One region of the Caballeronia sp. EK genome, then DNA from elsewhere that is predicted to be linked to it. Evidence: predicted binding sites of a transcription regulator. Region 1 holds the regulator's gene; each other region holds the start of a gene.
The links. The regulator FliA, encoded in region 1, starts transcription of late flagellar genes. The targets are predictions, from matches to a motif close to CTAAAGTTTNNNNNNNNNNNGCCGNTA.
Positions count from the first base shown of each region.

Region 2: fliS (flagellar export chaperone FliS) is a predicted target of FliA. The motif match lies at 2,357-2,383, and genes of this name have one in related genera.
Region 3: flgK (flagellar hook-associated protein FlgK) is a predicted target of FliA. The motif match lies at 2,645-2,671, and genes of this name have one in related genera.

Region 1 is NZ_JACSUE010000012.1:256-4,745, forward strand. Features, by position in the region: gene IAG25_RS29930 (aromatic ring-hydroxylating oxygenase subunit alpha) at 1-864, opposite strand, end outside; gene IAG25_RS29935 (GGDEF domain-containing protein) at 1,055-2,149, shown strand; gene IAG25_RS29940 (RNA polymerase sigma factor FliA) at 2,151-2,885, opposite strand; gene IAG25_RS29945 (MinD/ParA family ATP-binding protein) at 2,901-3,818, opposite strand; gene flhF (flagellar biosynthesis protein FlhF) at 3,811-4,490, opposite strand, start outside.
Region 2 is NZ_JACSUE010000006.1:519,371-523,860, forward strand. Features, by position in the region: gene fliF (flagellar basal-body MS-ring/collar protein FliF) at 1-1,656, opposite strand, end outside; gene fliE (flagellar hook-basal body complex protein FliE) at 1,933-2,298, shown strand; gene fliS (flagellar export chaperone FliS) at 2,522-2,941, shown strand; gene IAG25_RS20910 (flagellar protein FliT) at 2,970-3,299, shown strand; gene fliK (flagellar hook-length control protein FliK) at 3,343-4,490, shown strand, end outside.
Region 3 is NZ_JACSUE010000031.1:6,531-11,020, forward strand. Features, by position in the region: gene flgL (flagellar hook-associated protein FlgL) at 1-633, opposite strand, end outside; gene flgK (flagellar hook-associated protein FlgK) at 645-2,588, opposite strand; gene IAG25_RS39215 (flagellar brake protein) at 3,446-4,198, opposite strand; gene flgJ (flagellar assembly peptidoglycan hydrolase FlgJ) at 4,481-4,490, opposite strand, start outside.

The DNA.
Region 1 (4,490 bases):
CTCGACGATCGGCGTGTCCTGCATCAGTATTTCCATATTGAAGTCGTAAAGCGCCTGATCGGAATGCGTCGCGTCGTCCTCATGAATCGACACGAGCCACGCGCGCGTTTCCGTCTGCGTCACCGGCGACGCCGCCAGCATGATATGCAGCGCACCCTGTCCGCCCGACGCCATCTTCGTGAGACTCGCGATCAACGGCCGCTTCACGCGATACACATAATCGATCATCGCGCCGCCGCCCTGTCCAGGAATCCCCGCGGGTTGCCAGTATCGGCACTGCCGCGCCTCCAGTCCGCCATCGGCAGTCTGCACGACTTCATAATCCGGCACTTCCGTATGCGCGTCCTCGCCCAGAATCCCCACATGCACGAACGAAAAGTGCGCCATATCGAGAAAATTTTCGACGACGCGCGGCGCCGATGACCTCACCGTCTGCGGCGCGAGATTGATGCGCCGGCCACCGGGAATCGCGGCTTCGGGAAAGAAATCGAGCGCGTAGGCCGGCTCGCCGAAGCACATCCACACGACGCCGTACTTCTCCTCGCTGACGAATGTCGTCGCGCAGGCACGCTTCGGAGGACGCAACGAAGGATTCGACGGAATCCGCAAGCACTGCCCTTCGATGTCGTAACGCCAGCCGTGATACGGGCACACGATCTGATCGCGCATCACGTGCCCGAGCGACAACTGCGCGCCGCGATGCGGACAGTAATCGCGCCAAACATGCGCCGCGCCGCTACCGTCGCGCCACACGACGATGCACTCATCGGCGACGACAAAGCCGCGCGCGCCGCCTTCGGGGACGTCTTCGCTATTGCAGACCGGCAGCCATTCGCCGGCCAGAGAAATGGATTCGTCGCGCATCACGGTGAATCGGAAATAGAAGTGCGAAAGCCGTTATTACACGAAACACAGCGTCTTCGCAAAACGTTGCAAAATAGCGGATCGCTCGCTCGGCGCAATTCGATACCACGCCATAAAGTCGATGCCACGCGACGGGGCCGCAGTAAAGACAGCAAGATAAAAGAAAGAAATCACCATCCAGGGGTTCAGTATGGAGCAGGCGCATCAACCGGCACGCCGGCCTTATGCCTTCGCATGGTCCGAGCACCGGAATCCCGAACGCGAGCAGGCCACGCTGCGGGTCTGGATGGGAGCGGCGGTTCTTCTGGCCTACGGCATCTTCGCGTGGCTCCGCCCTTCCTACGATGCACTGGCGGTCGCGCGTCTCATCGCGCTCTACGTGTCTTACGGTGCTGCCACGCTGCTGATCGTCAACCGCATGAGCACGCCGTCGGAGAAGCGTCTCACGGTCACGACCATCGCCGATCAAACGCTGCTCGGGCTCGCGCTTGCAGCGGGCGGCGCGATCGCGCTGCCGCTCATCTGGGTGATGTTCTGGTTTCTGATCGGCTCGGGATGCCGTTACGGCAAGCGCACGCTCGCGGTGTCATGCGCGACGGCGCTCATCGTCGTGATGGCGCTCGGCGTCTGGCAGCCGTGGTGGCGCGCCAATCTTCCCGCCGCGATCGGGCTGGGTTTGAGCGTGCTGGGCGCATCGGTGTATTTGAGCGTACTCGTCGATCGCCTCGGCAATGCGAATCGCGATCTCGCGCGTCAGGCATCGACCGATCCGCTCACGGGCCTGTCCAACCGATACGCGCTCGAACGGATCGTCGATCGTGCGATGACCGCGCGCGAAACCGGCGGCGACGATGCCACCGCGCTCCTTCTCATCGATCTCGACGGCTTCAAGGAAGTGAACGATACCTACGGTCACGCCGTCGGCGACATGCTGCTGCAAGCCTTCGCGCAATCGCTCGCGAAGCGCATGCGCAAGTCGGACACCATCGCGCGTCTGGGCGGCGACGAGTTCGTCGTGCTTGCACATCAGGTGCGCGACCGCGCGGCGGTGCTATCGGTGGCCGACAGCATTCACTCGATTCTCGACGCGATGACATCGGTGCAGGAGCGGCCGGTGTCGGTATCGGCGAGCATCGGCGCGTGTCTGCTTTCGAGCGCGACGAGCGCGCAGCAATCCGGCATCACCGCCGTGCTGCGCGCCGCCGATCGTGCGATGTATCGCGCAAAAAGTCTCGGCGAAGGGAAAACGGTCTTCGCCGAAACGCGCGACTTCGAAACGAACTGAATCAGGCCTCGACACTCGTCCACGCCTGCTCGCGCAGCTTCGTGCGCAGACGTGCGACCGCCTGGCTGTGCAGCTGGCACACGCGCGATTCGCTCACTTCCATCACCGCGCCGATTTCGCGCAGGTTCAGGCCGCGTTCGTAGTAAAGGCTCATCAGCAGCTTCTCACGTTCGGGCAGCTTGTCGATCGCTTCGATCAGCGCGCCGCGCAGGCTGTCGTCGAGCAGCGCCGAAAGCGGATCCGAGCGATCGACGCAATAGCGGTCGAGGAACGGCTCGTCGTCGGCGGAGCGGTCGAAGTCTTCGTAGTAGATCAGCTGGCTGCCGTGCAGATCCTGGAGCATCGACTGATACTCGTCGAGCGGCATCTTCATGTGCTCGGCGATCTCCGTCTCGCTCGCGGAGCGGCCGAGGTTCTGCTCGACCTTATGCACCGCCGATTCCACTTCGCGCGACGTCTTGCGCATGCTGCGCGGCAGCCAGTCGTTGGCGCGCAGCTCGTCGAGCATCGCGCCGCGAATGCGCTGGCTCGCGTAGGTTTCGAATTGCGCGCCTTGATCTTCCTTGTAGCGGCTCGCCGCGTCCAGCAGACCGATCATGCCGGCCTGGATGAGATCGTCGAGATCGACGCTCGCCGGCATCTTGGCGACGAGCTGAAGCCCCAGCCGACGAACGAGCGGCGCATATTTCGTCAGGACGTCCGACTGTGAGAGTTTGCCTTGGGCGTTATACATCATGGTCACCTATCTTGATCACATCGACGCCGTGCTGCTCATTGCAAAGTCGTGAAGCGCGGCCACACGATGCGCCGCCTCCCGCCCGCCCTGTTCAGAGTCGCCAACCGGAATTCGCGCGTCTGGCTGGCCGTTCGCCGCGCGCATGTACGGCGCGGGGCGCATCGGCCAGTGGAGGAGCTCCGCCGCGATCGCGCGGTAGTCGCGTGCCGCGGCCGTGGCCGGGAACGCTTCGACTGCGCAGCGTGAGAGTTCCTTTGCCCGAGCGACGCGCGCATCCTCGGACACATACCCTGCCTGCACGAGCGACACGGCCAGATACCGGCTCGCGACGCCCGACAGGTTGTCGAATGCGACCGCCGCGTCGGCCGGGTTCTGCACGTGATTGATGAGCACGCGGAACTGGCCGATCGCATGGGCGTAGTGCAGGCGCTTCATGCACGCATACGCCTCGGTGATCGCCGACGCGGCAACCCGCGTCACGATGAGAAAGTCATGCGCCTGAGCCGCGAGCGTCGACAGCGCGCCGTGACGGTCCAGTTGCGCATCGATCAAAACGATGTCGGCCGGACCATCGAGCAATGCGCGGCACTGCGCGGCGTCGTGGCTGATGCGCTCGTCGCGCGGTGCGGCGATCTGCGAGAAGCCGAACGGCGTGCGCTCGACGACATCGGCGAGCGCGCGGCGGCCGGACATCACCGCGGCGAGCGTGCCTGCATCGGACAAACCCAGCATGCGGCTCACCGATCCCGCGTCCTGATGCTCGTCGATCACGAGCACATCCTTGCCGTGCACGGACAGCGCCGCGCCGAGATTCACCACCGCCGACGTGCACCCGATGCCCGCCGGCCCGCCCGCAACCGCCACCACGCGCGAACCGGCACGCGTGAGCAGCCGTCGCAGACCTTCCGCCTGGTCGAGCACGAACTTATCCAAAGTGCACCCCATGCAGTTCGGTCGTGGCGCGCGCGGACAATGCGGAGAGCAGCGCCGGCACTTCTTCGTCCTGCGGCACGAACGGCGAGCCGTCGCGGGGAATGCAGAATGCGCTCTTGATGAGAAAACGCTTGGTCGCGACGTACAGGTTCTCCGGCACCTTCTGGCCGGTCGACACGTAATGCACCGGCAGCTTGTAGCGGATGACCGTATCGAGCACGCCGCCGAGATTCGTCGCTTCGTCGAGCTTGGTCAGGATGCAGCCCGCGAGCGGCGGCTGATCCGCGGCGCTCTTGTATGCCTGCACGACTTCGTTGAGCGTGTCGCCGTGGCTCGTCGCGTTGAGCAGCAGGATGCGCTGCACCGGATGGCCCGCGCCGCACAGCATCGCGATCTGGTCGGAGACCATGCGGTCGCGCTGGCTCATGCCGATCGTGTCGATCAGCACGATATGTTTGTTGCGCAGCTCGGAAAGCGCGAGCTGCAGGTCCGCGGCGTCCTTCACCGCGTGAACCGACACGCCGAGAATCTTGCCGAAGATGCGCAGTTGCTCGTGCGCGCCGATCCGGTAGCTGTCGGTCGTAAGCAGCGCGACCTTGCTCGCGCCGAAGCGCATCACGCAGCGCGCCGCGAGCTTCGCGGTGGTCGTCGTCTTGCCGACGCCCGTCGGGC
Region 2 (4,490 bases), on a different contig from region 1:
ACCGAGGAGACTGACCTCGGCATCCTTGTCCTCGTCGTCCTTCTTCTGGCCGCCGTCGAGCGACGGGCCATCGAGCAGCGAGAGTTCATCCGGTGCGCCGAGCGCGGGGGCGGCTTCGGGCAGCGGCGGGAAGGCGCGGCGCATCGCCGGCTTCACCATGCTGAAGTACAGGAACAGCCCGACGATCCCGATGCCCACGTACTTCGCCGCCTGGATGCCCCACGCGATCATCTGCGGGGTGCGCCACCACGGCACGTCCGGCGTCACGTTCAGGTCGGCCGAGAACGCGCTGTTCACCACGTTCACCGAGTCGCCGCGCTTCTCGTCGAAGCCCATCGCGTCCTTCACGAGCTGCTGGACCTGCGCGAGCTTGTCGGCGGCGAGCGGCGTCATCGTGACGTTGCCCTTCGCGTCGACCTTCTTGTCGTAGTTCACGACGACCGCCACGGACAGGCGCTTGATGCCGCCCGTCGCCTGCTCGAAATGGCGCACGGTGCGATCGACTTCGTAGTTGGTCGTCGTGTCGCGGCGCTGGTTTTGCGGCGTCGTCTTCGTGCCGACGGCGCCCGAAGCTGCCGCGTCGATCGGCGCGGAAGCCGGCTGCGGCGGCTGGTTCGAGAGCGCGCCCGGCACGCCCGATGCGCCGCCGCCCGTCGTTTCGCTCGATTCGCTCGACTGCTGGCTGCGGATCGCCGTGCTTTGCGGGTTGCCGTTCGGGCCGTAGCTTTCGGCGGTCTGTTCGAGCTTCGAGAAGTCGATGTCGGCGCTCACCTGCGAGCGGGCGTTTCCGGCGCCGAAGAGCGGCGCGAGAATCGCGTCGATGCGCTTTTGCGTGTTGTGCTCGATCTGCTGCACGTACTTCAGTTGCGACGCGTCGAGGCCGCTGACGGCGCTCTGGCTCGTGAGCAGATTGCCGTCCTGATCGACGATATTCACGTTCTTGACCGGCATGTCCGCGACGCCCGAAGCGACCATGTGCGCGATCGCGACCACCTGGCCTTCGTCGAGCACGCGGCCCGGATACAGATTGACCATGACGGACGCGGTCGGCAGTTCCTTGTCGCGCACGAACACGCTCGGCTTCGGAATCGCCAGATGCACGCGCGCCGACTTCACCGACGAGATCGCGCCGATCGTGCGCTCCAGCTCGCCTTCCAGCGCGCGCTGATAGTTGACCTGCTCGGCGAACTGGCTGATGCCGAACTTCTGGTTGTCCATCAGCTCGAAGCCGACCGAGCCGCTCTTCGGCAAGCCCTGGCTCGCGAGACGCAGACGCGTTTCGTGAACCTGCTCGGCCGGCACGAGAACGGCGCCGCCGCCGTCGGACAACTTGTAGGGAATGTTGCCCTGCTGTAGCGCGGCAACGATTGCGCCGCCGTCCCGGTCGGAGAGATTGGAGAAGAGGACGCGGTAGTCCGGCTGGCGCGACCACATGACGAGGCCGGCGATCACCATCGCCAGAATCGCGACGGCCACGATGAGCGGCACGCGCGGATTCGAGCGGAACTGGTTGAGCATCGGCACGCGCTGCGCGAAACCGCCGAAATCGGCGCCACCCGCGAGTCCCGGTGCGGCTGTTCCGGCTGCTCCCGGTTGTGCGCCCGCCAGGCCCATTCTGGCGTCGGGCGTGATGAGTGAGTTGTTGGGCGTATCCATTTAGCGTCGAAGCTCCGAATCCTGAGGTTCTCCTCCCGCCGCTTCCCGCTTCTCATGTAAGCGGCGGTGGAGGACTTTTCACGATGGGGATTATCCGCAGAAGATTGCAACTCGATTCGCTGAATAGAGCGGGGTTTTCCCCGTTCTTCCCGCGCTTTGAAAAACCGCCGGCTGCTAATCTTTTTCGTACTCGGTGAACCTCCGCGAAACGCATCCCGAGCACCTAGGTCCACGCCACGCGAGGCGCCGGCTTTCCCCCTGTCACCCGGAGTCAACATGAACTTTCCGATCAATCCGCTTTCCGCCGCGCTCTCGGCCATTCAGTCGCTGGCATCGCAAGCCGCGGGCGGCGTGTCCGGCCCGACCAGCGCAGCGGGCGCCGTCACGGGCCAGAGCGGGACATCGGGCGCGGCGAGCGTCGGCAGTTTCTCCGATGCGCTGAAATCGTCCATCGACAAGATCAGCGACAACCAGACCAAGGCGCTCGGCGAGGCGCACGCTTTCGAGATCGGTGCGCCGAATGTGTCGCTCAACGACGTGATGGTGGACATGCAGAAGGCGAACGTCGGGCTGCAATTCGGGTTGCAGGTGCGCAACAAGCTCGTGTCGGCCTACAACGACATCATGCAGATCTCCGTCTGACGATCCGTTCGCGATCCAGCCCCCAATCGTTGTTGCGACGGCTCTAGAGTCCTGAGTCCTAAAGCTTTGCCGCGTTTCTCCGATAACCCCGATAACGGCACGGCGAACGATGGTTCGTTTGCCCGCGCCGGTTTTTGCCGGGCGCACGGGGATCCGGACGAGAAGCAGGGCGTCCGTTTGAAGCAAGCGGAACGCCGCGGCATCGCATAAGGAGAATCGAGAGATGTATTCCCCAGGACACGCTGGAGCCAATGCCTACGCACGCGTGGGCGTGCAGACAGGAGTGATGGGAGCCAGCCCGCACCGTCTGATCGTGATGCTGTATCAGGGCGCACGCCAGGCGATCGCGCAGGCGCGCATGCACATGCAGCAGAACAACATCGGCGCGCGCGGCACGGCGATCAGCAAGGCCATCAGCATCATCGAGAGCGGCTTGCAGCAGGCGCTCAACAAGGATGCGGGCGGCGAGATCGCGGAGCGGCTGGACGCGCTGTACACGTATATGACGCGCCGGCTGCTCGAGGCGAACCTGAAGCAGGACGAGACGATGCTGGTCGAGATCGACAATCTGCTCGCGACGCTCGAAGACGCCTGGGTGGGAATTGGACCGGAAGTGGCGCAAATGACCGCCGCGCCCGTTTGACGGGATGCGCGTCGACTGCCTCGAAAGAATGAAGACGACACAAGAATATTTCGCCCACTACGAAGCCATCGCGGCGGTTTCCGGCCAGATGCTGGCGGCCGCGCGCGGCGGCGAATGGAGCGAGCTGAAGGCGTTGCAAGGCACGTACCGCGAGTTGATCGAGCAACTGAAGCAAGTGGATTCCGGCTCGGAACTCGACGAAAACGCCCGTGCACGCAAGCTGGACCTCGTGAAGAAGATTCTCGCCGACGACGCCGCGATCCGCGATCTGACGTCGCCGAGCCTCGCGCGTCTTTCGGCGCTGTTCACGGTCAACAGCCCGGCGCGCGTACTGAAAAAAATGATCGGACTGCGCTAGGCGCGGGTCCGCGCCCGATCGCGGCGCATATGAGGATGTGGGCATGACTGGACTCGATACCGCGATCGCATCGTTGCTCGCCAGCCGCACCGAGCTCCTGTTGTCCGCGATCCGTGCGCCGAACGGAGTGAGCGGCAGCGGCGTCACCGGCGCGAGCGTCGGACAGACGACGACGCAGACGGACATGTCGCAGACCGTCGGCACGCATCCCGGCGCGGCGACGCCGGCGGCATCGGCGCAAACCGCGTTCTCCAGCGTCGCGCGCACGCTCGACGTGATCTCGCGCTTTCCCGGCGCGGCGCCCGCGCTGACCGGCGACGCCCCGCTCTGGCCGACTCCGCCGCGCCCCGCGAGCGCCTTCGCCGCGCTCACGACCGGCCTCTTCGATACCGCTTTCTCTTCCAACGCCGCCGCGGTTGCCGCAGCGCGCGCCGCGACGCAGAATCTGCCGCCGCTGCCCGCCGCCGCGCTCGCGACCGCGCTGGCGAAAACCGTCGACGAAAGCGGGCTCTTCTACGAATCGCATCTGGTGCAATGGCTCGCGGGCCAGCGCAGCGCCGCGTCGCTCGGCAACGAGCCGCAGGCGCGCGCCGATGCGCGCTCGATGTCCTTGCCGTTCGATTTAGCGAACGTCCCGACGCCCGGCGACGCCTGGCTGGATGAGGCCCGCGCGCCGCAACCCATACCCGATCTGCCCGACTTTCACGGACGCCCGGTCGCGACGCCGCAGACGCCGCAGCAGGCGGCCGCGCTCGCGGCGTCGGTGCGCGATGCGCCGCCATCGGCGCTATCGAATTCGCAAAGCGGAAGCGTCAGCGGCGGCATGAACGCGCAGAGCGCGCAGCCGAGCCAGCAGGAATCGGCGTTGCAGGCGTCGGTCGCGGCGGGCATCCATCCGGCGACGCTCAATGTCGTGCGCCAGCAACTCGACGTGCTCGCGAATCAGCAGTTCCGCTGGCAGGGCGAGGCGTGGCCCGGCACGCGCTTCGAGTGGGAAGTTGCCCGCGAGCCGCACGATCCGCGCACCGCCGACGATGCCGCCGACGAACGCGCTTGGCGCACGCGCATCACGCTGTCGCTGCCCGCGCTCGGCACCGTCGACGCCGAACTCGTGCTGACGGGCGAAAAGCTCGTCGCGCGCATCAAGGCGGGCGATGCGGGCGCGCGGCGTCTTGCTGCCGATGGGGTCGC
Region 3 (4,490 bases), on a different contig from region 1:
CACCGCGCTGATCGTCGCCGTGCCCGTGTTCGTATCGGCCGCGCGCGACACCGGATCGCTTTCCATCGGCGATACGCTCTGGAAGATCGACTGGCCCGTGTCGCCGACAGGAATCGAACGCCCCTCGCTGATCTGCACGGTGCGCTGTCCCTGGTCGCCGGAATAGCTCGCACCGGTGCCCGACGCATTGTTCGAGAACGGCGCCGTGCCGCCCTTTAGCCCCGAGAAGATGTAGTTGCCGTCGCTGTCCGTGGTGTTCGCAAGACCGAAGAGCTGATCGCGCAAACCCTGGATCGCGGTCGCGACCGCCGAGCGGTCCGAATCGGTGAGCGAACCGTCGCCCGCATGCACGATCTGCGTCTGGATGCTCTGGATCACGTTGCTCACGTTGCTCAACGTGGAGTCTTCCTGCTGCAGCGACGACAGCGCGGTCGTCTGGTTCGTGCTGTATTGCGCGAGCGCGCCGCTCTTCAACGTAAGCTGCACCGCCTGCGCCGCGCCGAGCGGATCGTCGGACGCGGTGAGAATGCGCTTGCCCGATGAGATCTGCTGATACATCGACGCGAGCGTGCTCTGCTGGTCGCTCATCGAAGCGACGTTCATGTTGAAGTACTGGGAACTGGAAATCCGCATCGCGTTTAACCTCAGTTGAACATGCCGAGCAGCGACTGGAACAGCGTCGCGGCGGTCTGAATCACCTTGCTGTTCGCTTGATAGAGCTGCTGATACTGAATCAGGTTGGCCGCTTCTTCGTTCAGGTTCACGCCCTGCACCGATTGCTGCGCCGAAGTTGCTTGAGTCAGGAGCGCGGTCTGCGCCGTGCTCGTCGCCTTGAGCTGGTTGGTCGTGTTGCCGATCGTGTTGATGTAGCCCGCGTACGAGCTCGTCAGCGTCTCGGTGCCGCCGTTGAGCGACTTCGACGACACCAGGTTCGCCATCGCGAGCGCATTGCTGCCGTCGCTCGTGCCGCCCTTGTTCTGCGCGATCTTGAACGCGTCGCCGTCCTTCGGCGTGCCGCTGATGGTCGCGGAAACGCCGTTCGCCGAGACCGTCAGGCCCTTCGTCGCATCGTAGGGAATCGTCTGGCCGACGGCGTAACTGGTCCCGCCGACTGTCACCGCCACGTCCGACGTGAAGCCGTTCGCCGTCGCGCTGTACTTCAGGTTGATGTCCGACGACATCGCGTTGCTCGTCACCGTCGCCGACGAGATCGACGCCGTGCCCGTGTTCGTGCTTGCCGCCGACGTCACCGCGGGCGATGCCGCTGCGATCGCTGCGCCGTTGCTCGTCGTGAGCTTGAAGTTGTCGAGCGAAGCGCGTGTCGGCTGAATCGTGAACGAGTCGCCCTTCTGCACGCCGGTCAGCGAAGACACGTCGATGTTCAGGCCGTTGATCGTCTTCTGCGTCTCCGTCGCCGGATCGATCGAGCCGAGTTGCTGGCCGGTCGCCGGGTCGGTCACCGTGTACTTGCTGCCGTCGTAGGTGACGGTGAAATCGTTGGCGGGCGGCTGCGTGCCATCGACGATCGTCGCCGTCGGCGTGCCGGTACCCTGGTTGCGCGCGTTGGCGATGATGTTCGGTTCGCCGGTCGCGAACAGCTTGCCGCCGGGCTGGCCGTTCAGGTCGAGGCCGAGCGCGTTCTGGCCGTTCAACTGGCTGGCGAAGCTCGTCGCGATGGCGCCGAGTTGCGCCTGCGCCGGATCGAGCGTCTGCGTGCGAAAGTCGATGAGCCCGCCGACCACGCCGCCCGTGAGCGCCGAGTTGTCGACGTATTGCGTGTTTGCGGCGGTTTGCGTGGTGCCGTCGCGGCTCTTGAACGCGACCGCGAGTTCGCTCGGATCGGAAGCCGACGGCACCGCTTGCAGCCCGTATTGCGTATTGCCGACGACGAGCGGCTGCCCGTTGCCGATGAACACGTTGTAGTTGCCGTCCTGCTGCACGACCTGCACGCCGATCATCGAGCTCAGATTCGTGACGAGCTGATCGCGCTGATCGAGCAACTGGTTCGGCTGCTGGCCGCCCGCGCTGGCGATGTTGATCTGCTTGTTGAGATCGGCGATCTGTTGCGAGTAGCTGTTGATCTGCGAGACGGCGCTCGTCAGTTGCGTGTTGACGCTCTGACGCAACTGGTCGTATTGCTGGCCGGCCGAGTTGATCTGATCCGCGAGCGTCTGCGCGCTGCTCATCAGCGACTGGCGCGCGGCAGTGCTGCTCGCGGAGTTCGCGACCGACTGCAGGCCGGAAAAGTAATTCGTGATGCCTTGCGCGATGCCCTTGGTCGGATCGCCGACGAGGTTGTTCAGCTGCGAGATCAGCGAATAGTACGTGCTCGCCGCGCTGCTCGACGCCTGCGTGTTGTTCACTTGCGTCGTCAGGTACTGGCTGTACTGACGCGTGACGGTGATGGCCTGAACGCCGTTGCCGAGATAACCCGAGCCGGTGAACTGACCGGACGACTCCTGATACGAGACCTTCTCGAGCGTATAGCCCGGCGTCGCGGCGTTGCTGATGTTCTGTCCCGTGGTCGTCAGGCCCCACTGGGCCGCATTCAGACCGGAAAGACCAATGCTGAAGATGTTATTGGACATGCGTGAATCCTGGTGAGGCGGCGATTGAGCGTGCGCTGCCGCATGGCTGTTTTGTATATCGGCCGATTGCCGGGGAAGTTGAGCGTTTGCGCGCTTTGTGGACGGTTGTCGCGATGGGGCCATTATCGGAGGGGGGCTGCAATGGCTATTGCTGGAAGAGCGGGAGTTTTATGGCTTATTTCTTTGGTTTTGGTTTTTTTGCCGGATCCCGGTTTCGCGGTGGTCTATTAGCACTGCCCCTGTGCGGGGCGGCAGTCACTTTCTTTGCTGCTGCAAAGAAAGTAACCAAAGAAAGCAGCTCGAGACGCCCGCGGTCACACGCACGTTGGCCATGCTTGCCAGCCCGCAGTGGCACTCGCCTAAGTGTCGCCCCCAAAGGACTTACCGGGCTTGGCTCGCGCACGGTCTGCCGAGCCATAACATTAAGCGCGCTGGTTCAGCACGAGATAGCATCGGCACAGCGCTACGCGCTGCCGTTGGGTATGCAAGGGAAACCAGTGGGATGCGAATGCAGTGAGATGGAAACGTAGCAAGTACGCGTGCGCACGCAAACCCGATTGACCCGTCGGCCGCGAAGCGGGCCGGAGCCATTTGGTGCTGAACCAGTGACGCAAGCGATGCGATGCGGCAGACCGTGCGCGAGCCAAGCCCGAATGGACCTTTGGGGGCGACACTTAGGCGAGGGCCACCGCGGGCTGGCAAGCATGGCCAAACTGCGTGTGACCGCGGGCTTAAACGAGCTGCTTTCTTTGGTTACTTTCTTTGCAGCAGCAAAGAAAGTGACCCCCGCCCCGGGGAGGGGCAGTGCCAATAGACCGACACGAATCCGGGATCCAGCGACGAGCCAGCGAAAAAAACTACTTCGCCAACGACCGCCGCTTCATCTCCAGCTGAGTAATAAGCCGCTGCAGCGTATTCTCCGCCGACCCCGGCATCGAAACAAACTTGAACCCGATGGTATATCGGCAATCACCCTTCGCCGTAGTCGATTCCCGATGCGAAACAAGCTTCATATCCAGCGTAACCTTTCCATTAGCGCTGAAATGCAGCTCGGCATCCTGAATCACGATGCCCATCTCGAGATTCGCAACGCGCTCATCCGTCGTGCGCAAAGCAACGCCGCCCAGCGACAAATCATGCACCTCGAAGCGAAACCGGTCCCCTTCCGGCAGCGAGCCCGTGCAGATATAAGGATCGAGCACCGGCGCCTCGACGCGGAAATACTCGCGCCGCTGCATGTAATACAGCACCGGCGGAAACTCGACCTCAAACGCCGAGCGTCCGTCGAACACCGTCTCACGCGGCGTCGGCGTCGTGAATTCCACCCGCACGCCTTCCGGCGCCGCGTTGAAAACGAGCTTCTGCGAGGCGAGCACGCCGCGGTTCTGCTCCGCCACGCCGCCCCAGTCGAAAGTGAATCGATGCGCGGTCACATCGACGTCAAGCAAACGCGTGACGATTTGCCCGTCGCCATATTGCGCCGTCAGAAAGTCGCCGCGATTGGCGAGATTGCGCAGCGCCACGCCGATTTCCAGCGGATTGCGCCGGCCGAAATCCACGTTCGGCGCGATGTCGTCGTCGGCAACGTCATGCTTGAGATAGGTGTTCATGGTGCTAGCCGTGTTCATTGTGCTCGCGCCGCCCGATTCGTCGAACGTCGCGCGTCGATCCGAACCAGAATCGGTCCAGCACTTCGATTATTCAGGTTAGCGGCATACTTCTTCGAAAGTTTAGGGTTGGCCACCGAAAAATGTATGTGGTGCGCCGTCCCTACGAACGTAAAACGTTTGCTGCCGTAAAAGATCCGAACAATCGCGCTGTCCGCGCACTGGAATTCGCGCATGCGACGCCTTCTACAGCAAGAAGACGGCCGCAAACATCGGCTGATTGCGTCAGACGATC